One region of the Paenibacillus sp. 01T422 genome, then DNA from elsewhere that is predicted to be linked to it. Evidence: riboswitches for the same ligand, from Rfam matches in the RefSeq annotation. Region 1 holds a riboswitch; each other region holds the start of a gene.
The links. A riboswitch is a leader RNA that binds a small molecule or an ion and turns the genes downstream of it on or off. The one in region 1 is predicted to bind cyclic di-AMP.
Positions count from the first base shown of each region.

Region 2: linked by a shared signal. The riboswitch ahead of AC1DUA_RS04230 (stalk domain-containing protein) and the one ahead of AC1DUA_RS03445 (C40 family peptidase) in region 1 are both predicted to bind cyclic di-AMP.
Region 3: linked by a shared signal. The riboswitch ahead of AC1DUA_RS30460 (hypothetical protein) and the one ahead of AC1DUA_RS03445 (C40 family peptidase) in region 1 are both predicted to bind cyclic di-AMP.
Region 4: linked by a shared signal. The riboswitch ahead of AC1DUA_RS09705 (ubiquitin-like domain-containing protein) and the one ahead of AC1DUA_RS03445 (C40 family peptidase) in region 1 are both predicted to bind cyclic di-AMP.

Region 1 covers NZ_JBFTQB010000034.1:7,624-10,809, forward strand. The annotation lists gene AC1DUA_RS03440 (hypothetical protein) at 1-267, opposite strand, end outside; gene AC1DUA_RS03445 (C40 family peptidase) at 436-1,335, opposite strand; cyclic di-AMP (ydaO/yuaA leader) riboswitch at 1,337-1,486, opposite strand; gene AC1DUA_RS03450 (aldo/keto reductase) at 1,709-2,638, opposite strand; gene AC1DUA_RS03455 (hypothetical protein) at 2,892-3,125, opposite strand; tRNA gene AC1DUA_RS03460 (tRNA-Gly) at 3,152-3,186, opposite strand, start outside.
Region 2 covers NZ_JBFTQB010000043.1:347-4,318, reverse strand. The annotation lists gene AC1DUA_RS04230 (stalk domain-containing protein) at 268-1,068, opposite strand; cyclic di-AMP (ydaO/yuaA leader) riboswitch at 1,075-1,227, opposite strand; gene AC1DUA_RS04225 (LiaF transmembrane domain-containing protein) at 1,390-1,692, shown strand; gene AC1DUA_RS04220 (PspA/IM30 family protein) at 1,720-2,334, shown strand; gene liaF (cell wall-active antibiotics response protein LiaF) at 2,510-3,172, shown strand; gene AC1DUA_RS04210 (sensor histidine kinase) at 3,198-3,972, shown strand, end outside.
Region 3 covers NZ_JBFTQB010000749.1:272-5,085, forward strand. The annotation lists gene AC1DUA_RS30455 (alpha/beta fold hydrolase) at 91-963, shown strand; gene AC1DUA_RS30460 (hypothetical protein) at 1,019-1,405, opposite strand; cyclic di-AMP (ydaO/yuaA leader) riboswitch at 1,492-1,628, opposite strand; gene AC1DUA_RS30465 (oligogalacturonate lyase family protein) at 1,691-2,818, opposite strand; gene AC1DUA_RS30470 (hypothetical protein) at 2,852-4,198, opposite strand; partial or broken gene AC1DUA_RS30475 (type 2 periplasmic-binding domain-containing protein) at 4,282-4,814, opposite strand, start outside.
Region 4 covers NZ_JBFTQB010000125.1:2,209-9,122, forward strand. The annotation lists gene rsmA (16S rRNA (adenine(1518)-N(6)/adenine(1519)-N(6))-dimethyltransferase RsmA) at 1-246, opposite strand, end outside; gene rnmV (ribonuclease M5) at 294-836, opposite strand; gene AC1DUA_RS09705 (ubiquitin-like domain-containing protein) at 953-2,092, opposite strand; cyclic di-AMP (ydaO/yuaA leader) riboswitch at 2,383-2,577, opposite strand; gene AC1DUA_RS09710 (ABC transporter ATP-binding protein) at 2,860-3,603, shown strand; gene AC1DUA_RS09715 (ABC transporter permease) at 3,600-4,832, shown strand; gene AC1DUA_RS09720 (TatD family hydrolase) at 4,818-5,585, opposite strand; gene AC1DUA_RS09725 (HD domain-containing protein) at 5,613-6,890, opposite strand.

The DNA.
Region 1 (3,186 bases):
ATTTTTGTGTTGGATATAGGCTTCCATTTCTTCAATTGTTCTCTGGTCTTTAGGATCTTGCTTCGTTGCGTAAAATACCTCTTTTATAAAAGTATCCGTTTGCAGGCTTCTAGCCCCTTTGAAATGATTGTATGTACGGAAAAACTGCTGAATAACTTCCCGGATCTCATCTGGCATTGCAGGACCCTTATCCACGGTATACATGCTATCTGCTATACTCGAATGTCTCTTTTTATGAAACCAACTCTTCCAGACACTTAATTGCATGCGCTCGTGTTCACCTGCTCTTTCTTTCTTCCAAACATTTCTTCATTATAGGCTAAAAACCATAAAATTTCGATAAAAATCGCATTATTCCGCGGACGAAAAAAAACACCTGCCTTCTATGCCTTTCCTTTGAAAGAACATAGAAACAAGTGTTCGATAGTCCTATCCTTACATAACTCTTCTCGCTCCGACATACCTTGCACTCCAATACGCGCTCGAAAGGCTATCTACAGCCACGCCTCTGGATGTAGTCGCTGAAATGAATCGATCATTGCCGAGATAAATGCCCACGTGATTCACAGTTTTTGAAGCAAAAAACACCAAGTCTCCGGCTTTCAAATCCGTGACTATCGTACCTGCTTCGCTGTGCATCTCCGCTGACGTACGAGGCAAATCGATCCCTTTCGCTTGATACAAAAACCGCACAAAACCGGAGCAATCAAATCCATTCGGTGTCGTACCACCCCATACATAACGCACGCCCATATAAGCATTTGCCGCCTGAGCAATTTGCTCACTCACAGACGGAACAACAGGAGCAGCGGCGGCAACGACCTTAGGAGCTGGAGGTGGTGCTATCCAGGCTGGTTTGTGCGACTTTCCGTCCACATCCACAATCGCGATCTGGTTGGCTTCATTCCATTCAATTGGTGAACCGAAGGTTTCCGTGATGAAACGCAGTGGAACATAAGTGTTCCCTTGATACACGGTTGGACTGCTTTCCAAACTGATCTTCTTACTGTTCACAAGCGCTTGTTGTTGCTCTGTAACTAGTAGGATTGACTGCTGCTTGTTAACCAGCGTGACCTCGATTTGATCCTCTTGCTTCTCCCAGCTCACCTGATAGCCCAGCTTCTCAGATAACACTCGGAGTGGAACTTGCATGATGCCTTTGTCATCAATGTAAGGCTGAACTTCTGGAAACTTCAGCAGCTCCTCATTGACTTGAACCTTGACAGGACGGTCCGTAGGCGCAGAAGCGGCCTGAGCGGAATGTGCAGTAAACATCGGTACTGCGGCACATAAAATTGCGCATGAACAAATAAGACGTAAAGAAAAAGATTTCAAAACCTTGCCTCCTTGACGCCTCCGAGGTTAGTTGACGGGTTCGGGAAGAGGTTTTCCCTAGTACGCTTAGCTAGCAGCGCTCATTCACCCCAAATAAAGAAGTCCCCCGTACCGGAGCTTTTGATGCTCCGAGATTCGGCATTTTTTGTCTATGTTAGACTAGCATAGTTTATTTAGTAGATACAACTTTTGCGAAACGGTAAGTTTTACCAACGAATTTTGTCGCATAATACATACATATTGCACAACATAATGCGCAAATGAACATGCAACGCAAAGCACAGCAAAGCACACAGCGTAGGGCACAGCAAAGCACACAGCGTCAGACACAACAAAAAACCACCCCGTCGGGTGGTTTGCTACTAGGAGTAGCCTAGTAGCCAATTACTGACAGCGCTCGCTCGCTGACTGTGTTTAATGCTTCTAGTTCTGAGGCGGATAATGACAATGAGGCCGCTTTTATATTATCTTCAAGATGATGCTCGTCCTGCGTGCCTATAATAGCCGAAGTAAGTGCTTCCTGGTGCAGCAACCAAGCAATTGCAATCTGTGTTACGCTAGCGTCCTTGGAATCAGCCATTTCTTTCATGACAGCCAGAAGCTCCTTCTCCGCCTCCAGATGCTCCGGTAGGAACAGCCTTCTCTCCTTACGGAAGTCTCCCTCTTTCAACATCTTGCCATGAAGATGGAAAGCACCCGTCAGGATTCCCTTCGCGATCGAACTGTAGCTCATCACACCAACGTTATGTTCCTGGCAAAATGGTAAAACTTCTTGCTCGATAGCTCTGTGGAGCAGGCTGTATTCCGGCTGAATCACATCGATCTGTGCGTAATTCACCGCTTCTTTCAGCTGCTCCAAAGAGAAATTCGAGACACCGATGGCTCGAATCAAGCCTTCTTCCTTCAACTTCACAAATTCAGCAAGTGTATCCTTTACCGGGATCTCATAACTTGGCCAGTGAATGTAATAAACATCTATGTAATCTGTCTTCAAACGTTTCYAACTGTTTTCTGCTGACTTCCGTACATCTTGAGGAGCAAGATTGCTGCGGCTCACCTTAGTCGTAATGATGCATTGCTTGCGTATCTCTGCCAAAGCAGCTCCGACGATTTCTTCCGAGTGTCCATTGCCGTAGCCTTCAGCCGTATCGAACGTTGTGATGCCTAGCTCGAACGCTTTACGGACGAGCTCGATATTATTTTGATCGTTCGTGAACTCCCAGGGACCTCCTCCGAGCTCCCAACAGCCAAAGGTTATGTTTGAGATATCAAAACCTGCATTTCCAAGCTTTTTCGCCTTCATAGTCGCCGACCTCATTTCATTGATATCGTCTTACGATAATGCACACGTTAACAAATTAAGTATAACGCTTTCATCTTCTTTTGCCAAGAAATGAGCGGGTTCGGGCATCAGGCGAGGACGATTTTCCCTGCTGCACCGTGTGCCTCTGTGTGGAAACGGAACTACAGGCCTCTATTTATATGGAAAACGGCATATTCGCCGGTTCATGGGAACTACAGGCCTTTATTATGCCGTTATCGGCTTGTAAACTCGCCTAATGAACAAATAAGGCCTTGTAGTTCCCCCTCTCCGGGGCAACAGGCCGTTTTGTCCGAAATAGCGGACTCCAGTTCCCTCTCCCCTGCTCCATCTCATTGAACATGCTCCCTTCGGAAGCAAGTATCGGTAGATTTGGACGCGCGTCCAACTCGGGATTACTCATGCCGCCTTCACGGACGGTCGAACCCTTCTGGCTTCTCTCCCCTTCCCGCGCAAAAGAAAAAGCCACCCGAAGGTGGCTCTTTCTTTCTGTGAAGCGGGTGATGGGAATCGAACCCACGCTACCAGCT
Region 2 (3,972 bases), on a different contig from region 1:
ACTAGAGTACGCTATTTCGATGAAAAGGTAAAACTTACACGTGTAAGAGGATCTACGATCCGCTATTTTGGCCATTTTCACCGGAAAACGTGCCAGTGAGGCCGATTAAGACCCTGTAGATCCGCTCAGTGAGGAAACAGTTTGTTTTTCATTAAATAACGGACTACAGTTCCCATGATTAAAGTTTTAGCTTGATTCGCATACCAACTATCCAGGAGTTTAAAAGAGGAGCGCTGTTGGCACCAATAAATAAAAAACCCGTGAGCATCACGGGTTTAGTTTGTACACTTTAACAGTTTGTAAGCCAAATTTGCGTAAGGATTGTTGAGAGCCAGGAACAAAAATATCAACGCGATTGCCTTTGATGGAACTACCGGTATCCGTTGCATAAGCATACATGCCGCCTTTTGGCAGGCCATTGAAATCATAGCCTTCTATATAGAGCTTAGATCCAAGTGGAATAACAGATGGATCTACAGCGACCGTTCCGATTCCTAATGGATTCCCCATATAGTCGTAGGCGCCAAAACCACCATTTTCAGATGGATCTGCCGAGTAAGCTGTTGACTCAAATAGCTGATAATCAGGTGCATGATGATTGCCGTCTTTACTCAGAATCGCTAATTTGCTGCTTGCGTCCCATTGAACGGGGATGTCGGAAGCWTTGCTTAGAAAACGAAGTGGCACGTATACACGCCCGTTTTGGAACTCGGCATGTGTGTCCATCTCGACACGAGTGCTATCGATTTCGGCCTCTTTTTGACCTGACACCAAGGAAATTGAGTGCTTGTCGTTATTAAGTGTGACTTTGATTTCGTCGCCTTCCTTATGCCATTGTACATCATAACCCAGTTTCTCTGTTACAAAACGGATCGGTACTTGTGTAGCATGGTTGTCATCCAAATAAGGCTGTGCATCCGGAAATTGAACCAGGTCATCGTTGACTTGAACTTTCACGTCCATACTCGCGGCTGCGTAAGCATGTCCCGAAAATGGGGAAAGAAAGCCCCCTGCCAAAACTGTGACGGACACAGCAAGGCACGTTAACCCTTTTGTAATCAAATTCAATTGGTAATCCTCCTTCAAATGAGCCTCCGAGGTTAGTTGACGGGTTCGGGAAGAAGGTTCTCCCTAGTCTGCTCTGCGTACAGAGCAAATATTCACCCCATGTAAATCGTCCCCCGTACCGGCACTTTGTCTGTGCACCGGACTCGGCTTCAAATATTCTATCATTGATAGAATAAGAGAAACAACGCCCAAAATATGGGTAAGGGTCTTAGTGCGTACTGGACTTAGGTCTAGGTACAAAAACAGTCGGGAGTCCGTTTTGAGCTGAATCCATTTCGGCTACGATAGTAGCATGAAGATTACGCGAAGGGCGGTGCAATAATGAGCATGAATCGATCGAAAAGTTGGGCATTTATTCTAATAGCAGTAGGCTTCCTCATTTGTATGCATCAAGTAGGCATGCATTTTCATTTCATGGGACTTTTGGTTCCTGTGGCGATGGTGGGGCTTGGTTATGTGGGGATAAGTAATGGAAAGAAGATTGGATGGGTTATTTTTGGTATTGGCGCTTTGATTTTAATTACAAAACTATCTGGATTCCTCGCGATTGTGTTTGCTGTGTGGTTAATGTATTACGGCTATCGCATGCTGAAAAAACAAAACGATTCGGCAGAGTTCAATTAATCAATAGGAACCTAGGGGTGTGGGATAATGAGCGTATTTGATCGAATTGGCAAAATGGCGGATGTGGCCTGGCAGGAGGCAGCCAGCAAGCTGGACCTGCATGAACGGGGAGGTGGCCACTCCGGAGGCTCCGGACACTCTGGCGCATCGCGCGGCATTGCCGAGCTGGAAGAGCGCTACGAGGAGGCGCTGCAGCGAACGATTGAGCTGCGCAGCCAAAGCGTCGACGCGGAGGAGATGGCACAGCTGCGCGCTGAGCAGGCTGAGCTAGCCATGCGCGCTGGCGACGAAGAGCTGGCGCGTATAGCGCTGCAAGAGAAGCTGCGCTTGGAAGCAGCCTGCGCGCAGTACCGCGCGCAGTACGCAAGCAGCCAGGACGTCTGCCTGGCGCTCGCAGACGAGCTAGCTGCGCTGCGTGCAGGCAGCGCAGCAGGAGCCGGACAGCCGCGCAGCGGGCTGTCCAAGGAGGAGGCTCGCGAGGCACTCCGCGAGCTGGAAGCAACCGGCCGCGAGCTCGGCCGGGAAGCGATGCAGGGCCTGCGCGTGGCGGGGCGCGTGTCGCGAGAGACGCTGAAGGAGGCTGGCAGCAACCTCCAGCAGGAGCTGCGTAAGCTACAGCAGGATTGGCGCGACAAGAAATAAGCCACGCGTGATTGTACTGCGCCGCGCAATGCGTGCGGCGCAGCCGGGTGCTGGCCTCCATTCCTCAGGCTAGATCCTTGCTGGGCAAGGATTTGCATCTTGGAGGCTGTCCATTCTTATGGTATGCTAGGAATCTATATGAACGAATTAATCGGCAGCCAGAGGAGGTGCAGCGATGGGCGAAGAAACCAAAAACAACCGCAACCGGAATACGGCCTTAGTGCTGATTGGCGCCGGTCTTTTTTTGCTTCTGGATCATACGATAGGCTTTTTCCCCATTCTTGCGATTATCCTCGTCTTGCTGGGCATTCATCGGGTCCGTTCCCGCAAAGAGCGCAAAGGTTTTGTGCTCATCGGCGTGGGGGCTGTGATTCTGTTTGGTGATCATATTACGATTGTTTTCGCTATCGTTTTGATTTCATTAGGATTCTTTTTCATCCGTTCTAAACAAATGCACAAAGATGACACTTATATTCAAAAGCAGAAGTTGATGGATAGCGTCCGCTTGGGGCGTGAGCCTTGGATCATGCGCAATAGTTCAACATGGTACATTATTGGGGAGACTTATATTGATCTCTCGCTTGCCATTCTTGAGCAAAAGGAAACGACGCTTATCCTGCAAGGTGTGATAGGTGATGTTGATATCAAGGTTCCCGATGATATTGGCGTCTTCGTGGGGGCTTCCGTCACTTTTGGCCAAATTCAAGTGGCAAGTGAGCGCGAGTCGGGCGTAATGAACAAATTGCAGTGGCAGTCGTCCAATTATGAGAGCTGTGATCACCGAGTGAAACTTGTGCTTTCTTATATCGTAGGAGATATTAAAATTAAAGTGATGTAATTATCTAGAGGAGGTTCAGCGCATATTGGACGGCTATAAACGAAGATTAACGAATATGATATGGCGCAGTATGGCTGAATCGATTATTTTTAGTTTTTTTGTATTTGGCGCTATCATTTATTTTATGAACTCACGCAATTTAATCACGCCGTTCACAAGCTGGCAGGAAGGCGTGCAATTCGTATTCATGGCCATCGTTATTATTGGCGGCATTGGCGCTGGGTACGGTTATTGGAACAGTTCACGGATTACACGCCGGCTTGAGCCGCTTATGGAAACGATGATTTTGCTTGAAAAAGGGACCTTCGCTCGCGAGGGCTTCCAGAACGGCGAAGACGAGATTGGGCGTCTTGGCGAGCAGCTGGGCCGCATCATGAAGCGTTGGGAAGAGCAGGTTACATCCCTGCAGCGTTTATCTAACAATAATGCTGAACTTGCAGAGAAAGCGAAGTTGTCGGCTGTTATTGAAGAGCGGCAGCGGTTAGCGCGGGAGCTTCACGATGCGGTAAGCCAGCAATTGTTCGCGATTTCTATGACCGCAACAGCTGTTGGCCGGACATTGGACAAGGATTTCGAGAAAGCCAAACGACAGATTCATTTGATCGAGGAGATGGCTTCCGTCGCGCAATCGGAGATGAGGGCGCTGCTGCTTCACTTGAGGCCTATTCATTTGGAAGGAAAACGATTGTCCGAAGGGCTTGTTGAGCTTCTCAAAGAGCTGGCGGCCAAAGTGCCGATGGCAATTACGTGGGATATGGACGAAGAAATTCGTTTAAATAAAGGCATTGAGGATCATCTAT
Region 3 (4,814 bases), on a different contig from region 1:
CGTCCTCTAGCTCCTAAGTACTTAAATACGTCATATTCACATATTTTTGTTAGGGATTAGTATGAACTCGCTGGAGAGGAAGTTGAAATCATGGTTTATTATAAAAAAATGAAGATCGATGGTTGGGAGCTATTTTTCCGCGAAGCCGGAAGTCCGGATCATCCAACCATCATCCTTCTTCATGGTTTTCCAAGCTCATCCCATATGTTCAGGGATTTGATTCCTCATCTGGCAGACCGATTTCATATCATTGCGCCTGATTATCTAGGATTTGGAAATAGCAGTATGCCTTCCATAGAAGACTATTCATACACCTTTGAGAATCTATCGATTATGATTGAAAAGCTTATTGATTCTCTCTGTATTTCTCAATATATTTTGTACACCCATGATTATGGGGGACCAATCGGCTTCAGACTGGCTGTTCGCAATCCGCATCGCATTCTCGGGTTCGTTATTCAGAATGCCGTAGTTAGTGCCAACGGATTAGGGAAACCGTTCGATCTTTTCAAAGCACTTTGGGTGGATCGAAATCCTGCAACCGAAGCAGCTTTTGCCAAGCTAGTAACCTTTGAATTTACGCAAATGCAATATGTAACTGGCGTGTGCCAGCCTTATCTGATTAGCCCCGATGGTTATTTAATGGACCAATTATTTTTGGATCGACCGGGTAATAGCCAAATTCAATTGGAATTAGGCTACGATTATCGGACCAATGTGGCACAATACCCTGTTTGGCAGCAATACTTACGAACTTATCAACCTCCTATCCTGATAACCTGGGGCAAAAATGATTTTATCTTTACGTTGGAAGGAGCTCTTGCCTTCGGAGAACTATCAAATTGTGTGGAAACTCATTTTTTGTGCGGAGGGCATTTTGTTCTGGAGGAACAAAGCCAGCAAGTTGCTGAACTTATCAAACGCTTCTTTGGTCGTGTATATGCTTGGGGTTCTACTACTTAAAAATACGAAAAAGGAGCTGCCGCAAGGCAAGCTCCTTCACTATTATTGGAGATAGTTAAATCGTATTGCTGTTAATGTACTCTCTAAGGCAAGGATACGGACCACTAAGGATATGTGCCATGGTGACGATAAAGTTGTGATGATCCTCCAAAATTTGGGGAGAGGTTCCGACGCGATTGGCTAGCGATTGTTCAACCGCTAATTCCTTTTCTGAGCTTAGTTGATCGAGCAGCTCATTGCTCTGAGCGACCGTTTTGCTTATTTCCATTAAAGTCTGTGTTTCTACGTCTGATGGTCGGTAAGCCAAGTTCGGAAATTGAATGTCGAATTTTTCCAAACGCTGTTTTAAGTGAAGAATCTCATGATGACGTTGTGCAGAATTGTTAGATCTCTTCCATGGAAAAAGATTCTTCAGCTCATTGGTTACTTTCCTTAGCAGCATGTCTAGTTCCTCCTATTTTCTCTAGAAGAGAAAAAGGAAGCGAGGGAATAGAACCTCAAGTAGCATGGTTCCAATTAATATTTCTATCCTTCTCTTTCTACGCTGACGAAGTTAGCTGACGGATTCGGGTTGAAAGTTAACCCTAACACGATAGATGTGTACTCACCCCAGGAAACTTGGTTCCCCCGCTTCTTTAATCTAAAGAATTAAGCGTATTTTATCAATTTACTCCAATGCTTAAGGAGAAGCAATAGTAATATTTTCTTATATATGCTATGTCATTAGTCATGCATTCCTTGTAACCAAATCCACTTTATAAATACTGGGAACTCCCTCCATATCCGAGGTAAAGATAACAAACGAGCCATCAGGCGAGAAAGTCGGATGCGYGTGGGCGTCCTGTGTGTTGCCGTATGACTTCCAGCTAGTACCATGGGAGCACAGCCGCTCTTCTTGCCTCAATGCTACATCCACTAAATAAATGAAATGCTGCTCGGGCAATTGTCCGTCCCCTACGATCTGCGTATGGTTGGCATTGGAAATAAAATGGCAATACTTGGAGCTGTTCATCCAGATCTCTTCTTCCAGCGTCTCCGAGTCCATGAACCGGATACTTTCGTGATAGAGATCATCCTTATGCCGGTACACATAGGCAAATCTAGAGCCGTCGGCAAGCCAATATTCATGCGTGATGAGTTCATCATGCGTTTGTTCCTTGGCGCAGCGCAGCCGCGTCCCGTCCTTTTGGACGAGCCAGAGTCTGGCATCGATCAGATGCCCAGGACCTTCATGACAAAATAAAATGGTCGATGGATCATGCGGACGAATTTGCGGATGCCCAAGCCAGCAGTTTAGCTCCTCGTGCGCGATGTGACTTGTCCGCTGCTCAATATCGAGGTAGACGATTCGGCAGTGCGGTTGCGCTGCCCATTGAGGCTCGAAGTTGGACCAGTCCCCTTTACTTGGTACGACATCCTTTTCATTTATTTCGACCAAGGCGAGATACTTGTCGTCTGAGCTAAGACCAGGATTCGCATTCGATTTCCATCCTGCAGGTGACGTGTATAGGACCTCTTCCTCAAGCGTGGCCATATCCAATCGCATGATCCGTTGATCCCTGCAATAGATCAAATAGTTATCATCACTCGTCAGACTGCAACTGAAATCGTGGATATCCGGTCCTTCCGTTAATTGCACCGCAGATCCATCAGTTAGATCCATGCGATAAAGCTGACGAGTTCCCTCACGTTCACTAGCGTAAATGAGAGAGCAGTTGTCGTTCGTGATCATTTTATAATAAAAATAAGGATGATGATTCACCTGCTCTGGCGCGGTCAATCGGGTTATAGCACGACCTGTATAAGTATCGTTGAAGGGATGGAACTCATTACGAATCGTAGATCCTTTAGCCATCTATGATCACTCCATTCTTATTAGTCAGCATTGTTAGAGCCGAGGTCTCAGCATCTTCATCTTCTCATCAGGCTTGAACGGTAACGTCAACTGAAGCGCCGAGCGATCAGGAGCACGGAATTCCGCATGAACCTCTGCACTCGCTCCCACTTGTAAGACTGAAGCCGCAGCATCGAGCTCATCTTCCTGTACGCCCAAGCGCCATGCAAACACAGAAGAATAGTCGTACCCTTCGTTCAGCAGGCGCAAATGAATATAGGTCGAATGGTTGCCATTGCGCACATAAGCTAGCAAATTGCGACGCTGATTCCACATCACATCCTTGCTGAAAGTTCCTACACTAACGGGCCCTTCCATATACGTAGTTGCTTGGTTAACGATAACGCCAACCTCGTCTTTGCTAATCGTCTGTACAAGTTCCGCTGTCTCTGTTCGCTTGAACGCCGGTATGTACTTCGCAGGACACCTTATGTCGTTGCCGTACCAGTCCAGATTGTACTTCAGCTGATCATCTGGCATGAATTTCAACTCACCGTGACTGGCGATCTGCACGAAAGATAAAATGTCTGGCGTCATCATCGTATGATAAGCACGGCTGTGTGGGCCAGACCACTGTTTGCTGGGGGCATGGTAATGGTCAGCAACCAGCCCCCATGCGACATCCAGCATCTCCGTGCTAAGCTTTTTCGCTTCCGCAACTTGGGTCGCCGTATAAATGCTGGACAATTCCTGTATCGCAACAATCGTATACGTCGGGCTGTTATACTCTTGGAAAGTTCCCAACTGTTTCGTGTACTCACGAAAGAGTCGTAACCTCTCCAGCCCGTAATTCAAATATTTTGCTTCGCCATAGACCTCACCTGTGAGCAAAGTAACGAAGGCGCCCATGATGGCAATGTTCGTATAGCTCGGACCTACATTACGCTTGATAATGGCGTCGCACGCGCAATAAAGCGAATGCCGAATCTGCTCGCGCAGACCCGGGCTCAGCATATCGGAATGCCTCTGCTCGGCCAGAACCAGCCGCTTCCCACAGAAATCCGCCCAGTTCCAGTCTGGCGGTGCCATCCTTTCGAGCGGCTCCTCGTAGAACCACGACCAGATGCCGAAAGTAGCATTGTCGGGATTCTGATCCTGCAGGCTGATCACTTGCTCAAGTATTCCTTGCGCTTTTTCTACATGAAGAGGCTGGCGACTGTCCAGCAATCCCAGCGCATAGACACAAGCTGCCAAGGTGGGATGAGTAAACGCTACATTTTTCAGCGTGCTATGATATCCCGGCGTATGAAAAGGCTTGCGAACCATCCGCAGCTCAGGCGTGTATTCCTCATGCCATTTCGCAAGCTGTTCAAGCAGCATCTTGTTCGGATCAATTGTCATAGTGAATTACACTCCCTTATCCGTATGAAATAGCCTCCCAACTCCTGTTCGAATCGGGAGGCTGCTTAGCCGTCTATGAAATTTTACTTCCCTTTCACATTGTTCTGATACCAATCCTGCGCTAACTTGTCAACGTTATCGCCGCCAAGACGTTTCCATTCCTTGCGAAGCTGCTCTATCCCCCATTGCGGTGAATATTGGGCACCGCCTGTAATGACTTTCGTTTCAATATCCTCCGACAATGGGCCGAATGAAGTAGACGTCTCGCTCAGCTCAGGGAACGTCGGATTAAACGGAATATCACGTCTATATTTGTTTTTCATAGCCACCTTAAGCGATTCTCCCTGCACCTTGGCATATTCCTGAGAAATCGCGTCCGTCGCTGCCATTACTGTGAAATCCTCTGGTTTGGGACTCCATTGATCTAGTACGGCATACTCTGGCGCATAGATTGTTTCCTTCTTATTTTTCTCGGCATCAATCGTTTGAGGAACACCATTCACCAGCTTGTAATGAACACCTTCTGTGCCAAACCTGACATCGAACCAATTCTTATCGATCCACCAGTCCAGTAATTTGATTGCGGCTTCTGGGTTTTTCATATCCTTATTAAACA
Region 4 (6,914 bases), on a different contig from region 1:
ACGCCCTGCGAGCTTGGCCAGCTGCTGGGTGAGCGCCCCGATGCCAGGGCCGACTTCCAGCGCGCCTTTGTTAGGCCCAAGCTCTGCGGCCGAAACGATCTTGCCCAAGATGTTCTGGTCGATCAGGAAGTTCTGACCCAAACTCTTTTTAAGCACAAGATTGTGCTTTTTAATCATTTGTTTCGTCTTACTAGGTGTTGCGACATCTTCCGCTGTTACAATCACTTCATTGCCGGGTATAGTCATTTTGTAGCCCTCATTTATCTATAGGTTCTGGATTCCACTATATAACACTATATCTTCGGTGCCAGATGCTCCAACGCTGCTTCAAATTCCTCACGCGAGATCTGGAACATCGCACATCGCTTATAAAATTGTTTGCCATTGCAGTAGCCAATGCCAAGTGCATTGCCAACGACGAGTCTGCGGGAAGCGGCCTCCGGATGAACGATCAGCCCTGCGGCCATGAGATCTTCCACGGTAAGCTGTGACACAGCCCCGTCGTACTCTGTCCGAAGGTTCTGGAGCGCCTCCCGGACAATCTCCGGCGCGGCATTCTCCACACCAATGTCGCCTTTATACTCGGCCTGCGCCTGCGTGATAAAGGCATGTTTGCAGCCTGGTACCTTGGCTGCCACAATCTTCCGTATCCGCTCACCTGCGTGATCCGGATCCGTGAATATAATGACGCCCCTGCGCTGTTGCGCGAGGGCTATGCGCTTCAATACGGCTTGCCCGATGGCAGAGCCGCCTGTCTCTATCGTATCCGCCTCGACGGCTCGGCGAATAGCTGCCGTATCGTCCTTGCCTTCAACGACAATGACTTCTTTAATCATAATCGGTTCCCTTCCCAGTACGCAGAAAAAGAAGAGGGGTTCCCTCTTCTTTCGCCCAGGCTGCTTGCCTGGCAACGTATATTGACATTGTTCCCGCTGAAACAGACGTTTACACGTTAATTTTCAGACGGCTTTTTCGGTCCTACGACATAGACCGTGTACCCTTGTTTCGTTCCGAATTTATTGGCGTAGCCATGATCTTCGAAATAGACGTCGATCATTTGACCTTTCACACCACTACCGATATCTTCAGCACGACGGAAGCCGACGCCCTCAATGTAAACCCACCATCCTAGTGGGATAACTTTCGGATCAACCGCAATCGTTCTGCCCTCAGTAACCGTAGTTCCTGTATACGTCTTACCATACCCAGGAGTACCTTCGGATTTGCCTGTTGAATCGGCTCCCGCTGAGTAAGCCGTGAGCTTCACATTCTTCAGAATTTGTTTATACCCGAATGTTACACCATTCTTAGAAACCTCATCCACGCTAGGGGATGATGCCGAAAGAACAACAACGGGATTCTTCGTGCCAATTGACACTACTTTTTTAACACTTTGTTCCTGTACTTCTTGACCTACAACAGCTTCTGCGACTAACACGCCATCTTCGTAAGTCTTTTCTTTCTTTTTCAGAAGTACGCCCTCTTTACCTTCTTGAACGACCTGCTCTTTACCCTTAAGCAGCGATGCATCACTTTTCTTCTCCGTGTCGAATGCGATCGGCTCTGTTACTTCTTCCGTCTCTTTTTTTACACGGACGATTTTGATTTCATCGCCTGTGCCTAAAGAGGATGTCGGTTCGGGAGTCAGCTTATCGTGCTCCCCAAGTGCAATATGTAAACGTTGCAATGCACTTTCAACCGTTCTTGCAGTTGTGTAAACAGTGGTGGTCTTTCCATCAGCAGTCAATTGAATTGGAGAAGCGTGTTCGATGACGAATTTGTCCCCGCCCTTGATAGTAGCTGTAGGGTCTGCAGATATTTCATCGTGTTCACCAATCGTTATGGCTTGTTCATCCAGTAGGCGTTGCAGGACCCATTGCTTCGTATGCACAACGGTTTCTTGTCCATTCACAACCACGGATACGCTCTTGGTAGCCGTACCGTACAACAACACCAAAAACATGAAAGTCATTGCGATTGAGATTATAGCCAGGCTTAAAATCAAACGCAAGTTTTCATGCTTCCATCGCAATGCGAAGGACATGCTGGATGATCGTTTTACATGGGTCTCGCTAAAAGAGATACTGCCCACTTCTTCGGTCCTCCTTCAAAGCCTCGCCGCCAGGTTACAGCATGATTAAATTTGACGCGACTAAGGTTTTTAATTTAACTTAACGTGTCGTCCATCAGCAGCTGCTTAGAAACGGCTGCATTCTGGTCGTCCCACCCCGCTTTGCTATTCATCATCCTATGAATTCCGGGCTATGATTAATCGTCCGAAACAGTTAAAAGTCCTTATGGGGACAAAAAGCCAGCAAGAAGAGGACTCTTCTCGCTGGCTTAGTTTGCATAGTAAAAATACACAAATAGCACGAACGACAATCGTTACCTCTCTTACGCTTACGAGGTTAGCTGACGGATTCGGACGTGAGAGTCGCCCTACTCAGACGTAAACTTCCGTTAAACGTCCAAGATTCACCCCTGTTACTCACTCTGTTTACTTCCTCAGCGATGCCGCTTTATAAAGTTAACAGTGGTTCCCCCGTTCCCATAATTGGAACTCAGCGAATGGAAAAATGGCAAATTGGTTATTAAGTTATTATGAAAAGTATATTACGCTGTTAATCTCTGCCTGTAAAGGGATTGACACCTACTAAAAAGGGCTAAATCAATTAAAAATAGCTTATTTTCGAAATAAAACCACTTTTTATCTACATTTATCTCACTATAACGTACGTATACTAAGTTTCTTCGTGTTTTCGCTCTTAAACTAGGCTTCTAAACTAAATTTGTTTATAATTATCAGGTATGAAACCGATGTATAAATTCCAATAAATAGATATTTAGGGAGGCACTGAGATGGGGCTCATATTACAAGTCGACTCTTTATTCGGGGGATATTTACCAAATAAACCCGTTCTTCACGACCTCACATTTTCAATCCGTCAGGGTGAAATGATGGGATTGATCGGACTGAATGGCGCAGGAAAAAGTACGACCATCAAGAACATCCTTGGACTGCTTCAACCACAAAGGGGTTCAGTCAAAATTAACGGTTTGACACTAGCCGAAGATCCGCTGCCTTACCGTGCCACTTATGCTTATGTACCCGAAAGTCCAGAGCTATATGAAGAGCTTACCATTCGCGAACATCTGGAATTAACCGCCATGGCCTACGGCTTAACGAAAGATGACTATCTTGCACGTTCACAAGCGCTTCTCGAGCAGTTCCACATGCAGGACAAGCTCAATTCCTTCGCAAGCCATCTATCCAAAGGGATGAAGCAAAAGGTCATGATTATGAACGCGTTCTTAATCGAACCTTCCCTCTATATCATTGATGAGCCTTTTCTCGGACTCGATCCGTTAGCCATCCGCTCATTGCTCGAATTAATGGTCAAAATGAAACGGCGTGGCGCGTCATTCCTCATATCCTCGCATATTTTGTCTACCATTGAAAAATATTGCGATAACTATGTCGTTCTGCACAAAGGACATATGGTTGCCCAAGGCGATTTAGTCGAATTACGTCACCAAACGGGGCTCCAGCAAGCGTCATTGGACGACATCTTTTATAAGCTTGTAAAAGGAGAACTGGTATGAAAGCAATGGACATGGATACCCGTGCCCTATGGCAGAAGAGATTTGAACATTATATGAAGGAATCCATGGGCTACTTGCAGTATGCAGCGCGCAGTAATTTTTTTGGCTTCCTGTTATTTCTTGTCATCCTTTCTTCCTATTATTATGCAAAAATACTACAGCGCCTTCCGACAGATTATCCTTATCTGTGGATCGTCCTTTTGCTGCTCGTTCCTTTGTTATCCTCAAGCCCGATTCGTACATTAGCGAGAAGCGCGGACCGTATGTTTTTACTGCGCATTGAACATCAGATGGGTCCTTACTTCCGTGGCGGATTCAAGTACAGCTTGGTGCTGCAAGCATTTTGGACATTTCTGGCATGGGTTGTATTATGGCCCTTGTATCATCATTGCCTCGGTCATGACGAACAGCATTTCTTATGGATGCTCGCCTTGCTTCTATTAATGAAGGTAGGCCATTTATTGGCTAGCTGGCAAGAGAGCCGATTCACACATGAACGTGCGAGAAGGGTTTCCGTTAGCTTCCGCTGGATAGCAACAGCCGTGCTGATTTCTCTGCAATTTCTGACCAGCGTTCTCTGGGCAAGCGGGGCTGCTCTTGTACTTACATTGGCTTGGTTAACAGCCACGCATTACGTATCCAAGTACTACATCGGTTGGGACTATCTCATTGCGAAGGAAAGGCAGCAGCAGGCACGGCTCTATTCCTTTTTCAACTGGTTCGTGGATGTTCCACAATTGGGAACGCGAATAACCCGCCGAAGCTGGATCAGCGGGGTCACAAGATTTATTCCTTTTAAACAAGATGCCACCTATCTGTACATATATATGAAAACATTTCTACGTACGGAGTTATTCGCGATTGTCATGCGTATATCTTTGCTGGGCACATTAGCCATCGCAGTTTCAAGCAGCAGCACAGCGCGACTTCTCATCTTCTTTATCGCTATAGTTATTTCCATGGTTCAACTCACGCCACTTGAGCGTTCACACCGCTATACCTTCTGGCTTGAAATGTACCCACTTAACCGTCAGTTGAAAGCCGGCTCCTTAGCCTTCATCATTTGGTCAGCCTTGCTGCTAGAATTATGTATGCTTTCGATTCCGTTATTGATTCGCTCTTCACCTATCTACCTTGTTGTGCCGCTCATCGGTTTCCTCTTTATCTCGCTCACTTGTGGCGTCTTGCTTCGTCGAAAATTTGCAAAGAACGCTTTACTTGAGACCTAACAAGGCGATGGCGTTGTTTGTCGTTATTTCTGCAAGCTCTTCTAGACTCAAGCCCTTAATTTCCGCGGCCGTTTCGGCTACCAACCGAACATAAGCCGATTCGTTGCGCTTGCCGCGGTAAGGGTGTGGGGTCAGGTATGGAGCATCCGTCTCAATTAACAAACGGTCCAAAGGAACTTGCGCCAGCACTTCCTTGGGCTGCCTTGCATTTTTGAAAGTCACAGGCCCCCCGAAGGAAATATGGAAATTCATATCCAGACACTGCTTTGCCGTCTCCCAGCTCCCCGAGAAACAATGCATAATTCCCCCGACTTCAGCAGCTTTCTCTTCTTTTAAAATGGTCAAAATATCCTGATGCGCGTCTCGATTATGAATCACAATCGGCATTTGAAGCTTTCGCGCCAACCTGATTTGCTCGCGAAAGACCCGCTGCTGTACATCCTTAGGCGACTTATCCCAATAATAGTCCAGTCCGATCTCCCCGATAGCCACCACTTTGTCATGTTGACACAACGATTCGATCCATTCCAAATCCCCTGGTTTCATATCAATCGCATCCACGGGGTGCCAGCCTACCGTTGAATAGATGAAATCGTATTTTTCGGCAAGTGCTATTGAACTAGGAATCGTCTCCCGATTAAAACCAACATTCACCATTCTTGTAACACCTGCATCACGTGCGCGTTGTATGACCTCGTCTTGATCTTCCTGAAATTGTTCCGCATTTAAATGTGTATGTGAGTCTGTTAACATGTTCTTCTCCTTACTTCCTCTTATGTATTATTCCTGCTCGCCGAGCATCTCCCATAATTCCGGATACGCAGAAGCATTCAGACGCTCCAGCAGCTCCTCCGGGTAATAGACATGATGCTTGCCCATTTGAAAACCGCTAATAGATTGAACAATCTCTGATCGATGGGTAATTTCGGTTAACGTTTCCTTATGATCCAAAAGCAGAATCGGCAAATTATCCTCCGTCTCACCTGGTCTGTACACATCATAGGATTGATTTGACGGGAAATCAATTTCCATGTAGTAGATCGGATCAAGACCGACTTCAGCCATTACTTTCTCCATTAGCTGAATCATGCGCTGATTTGACTCATCAAAGGTACTATATTTATACAGTTTACGGTCCAAAAATCGTTTGCACATATCAGCAAGGATAGGATCCTTCTCGCTCATCCAAAACGTCAACATCGCCTGCATCACAGACTCGTCCAGAAGCAAATAATCTTCAAGCGAAATCTTATTCTGAATCAGGTGCAGGATTGGATCCGTCATGAAGCCAAATGTGTAGTTATCTTCATATAGATGTTTGGCGCGCGCAAAGATTTTGTGCAGCAGAATTTCCGCACTCCGTGTCACCGGATGGAAATAGACCTGCCAGTACATCTGATAACGTGACATTAGGTAATCTTCTACAGCATGCATACCGCTTTCTTTAACCACAATATGCCCACGATAGGGCCGAATAACACGAAGTATTCGTTCCAGATCGAACGTCCCATAATTAACTCCCGTGAAATACGCATCTCTCAAAAGGTAATCCATCCGATCGGCGTCTAATTGGGACGACACGAGGCTTACAACAATCTCCTCATTATAGGATTTGCAAATGACACCCGCCACTTTTTTGGGGAAATCAGGCGAGACCCGGCTCAATACTTGATTGACTTCCGTATCACCCAGCACGATTTTGCAAGACCAATCCTCATGGCGCGTTCCGAAAGCCTTCTCAATTGAATGAGAGAAAGGCCCATGCCCCAAATCGTGCAACAGCGCTGCACAAAGACAGATCAAACGCTCTTCCTTCGGCCAATCTTCATATTGATTGCGTTCGAACTGGGAAATGATTTTGCGCGTGATTTCGTACACACCAAGTGAATGGGAGAATCGGCTATGCTCGGCACCATGGAAAGTTAAATATGAGGTGCCTAATTGCCGGATGCGGCGCAGCCTCTGAAACTCTCGCGTATTAATCAAATCCCAGATCGTGTTATCCTGCACGTAAATATATTTATGAACGGGATCTTTAAAAACTTTCTCTTCCTTCATTCAATCACAACCTCTCTTTATTAA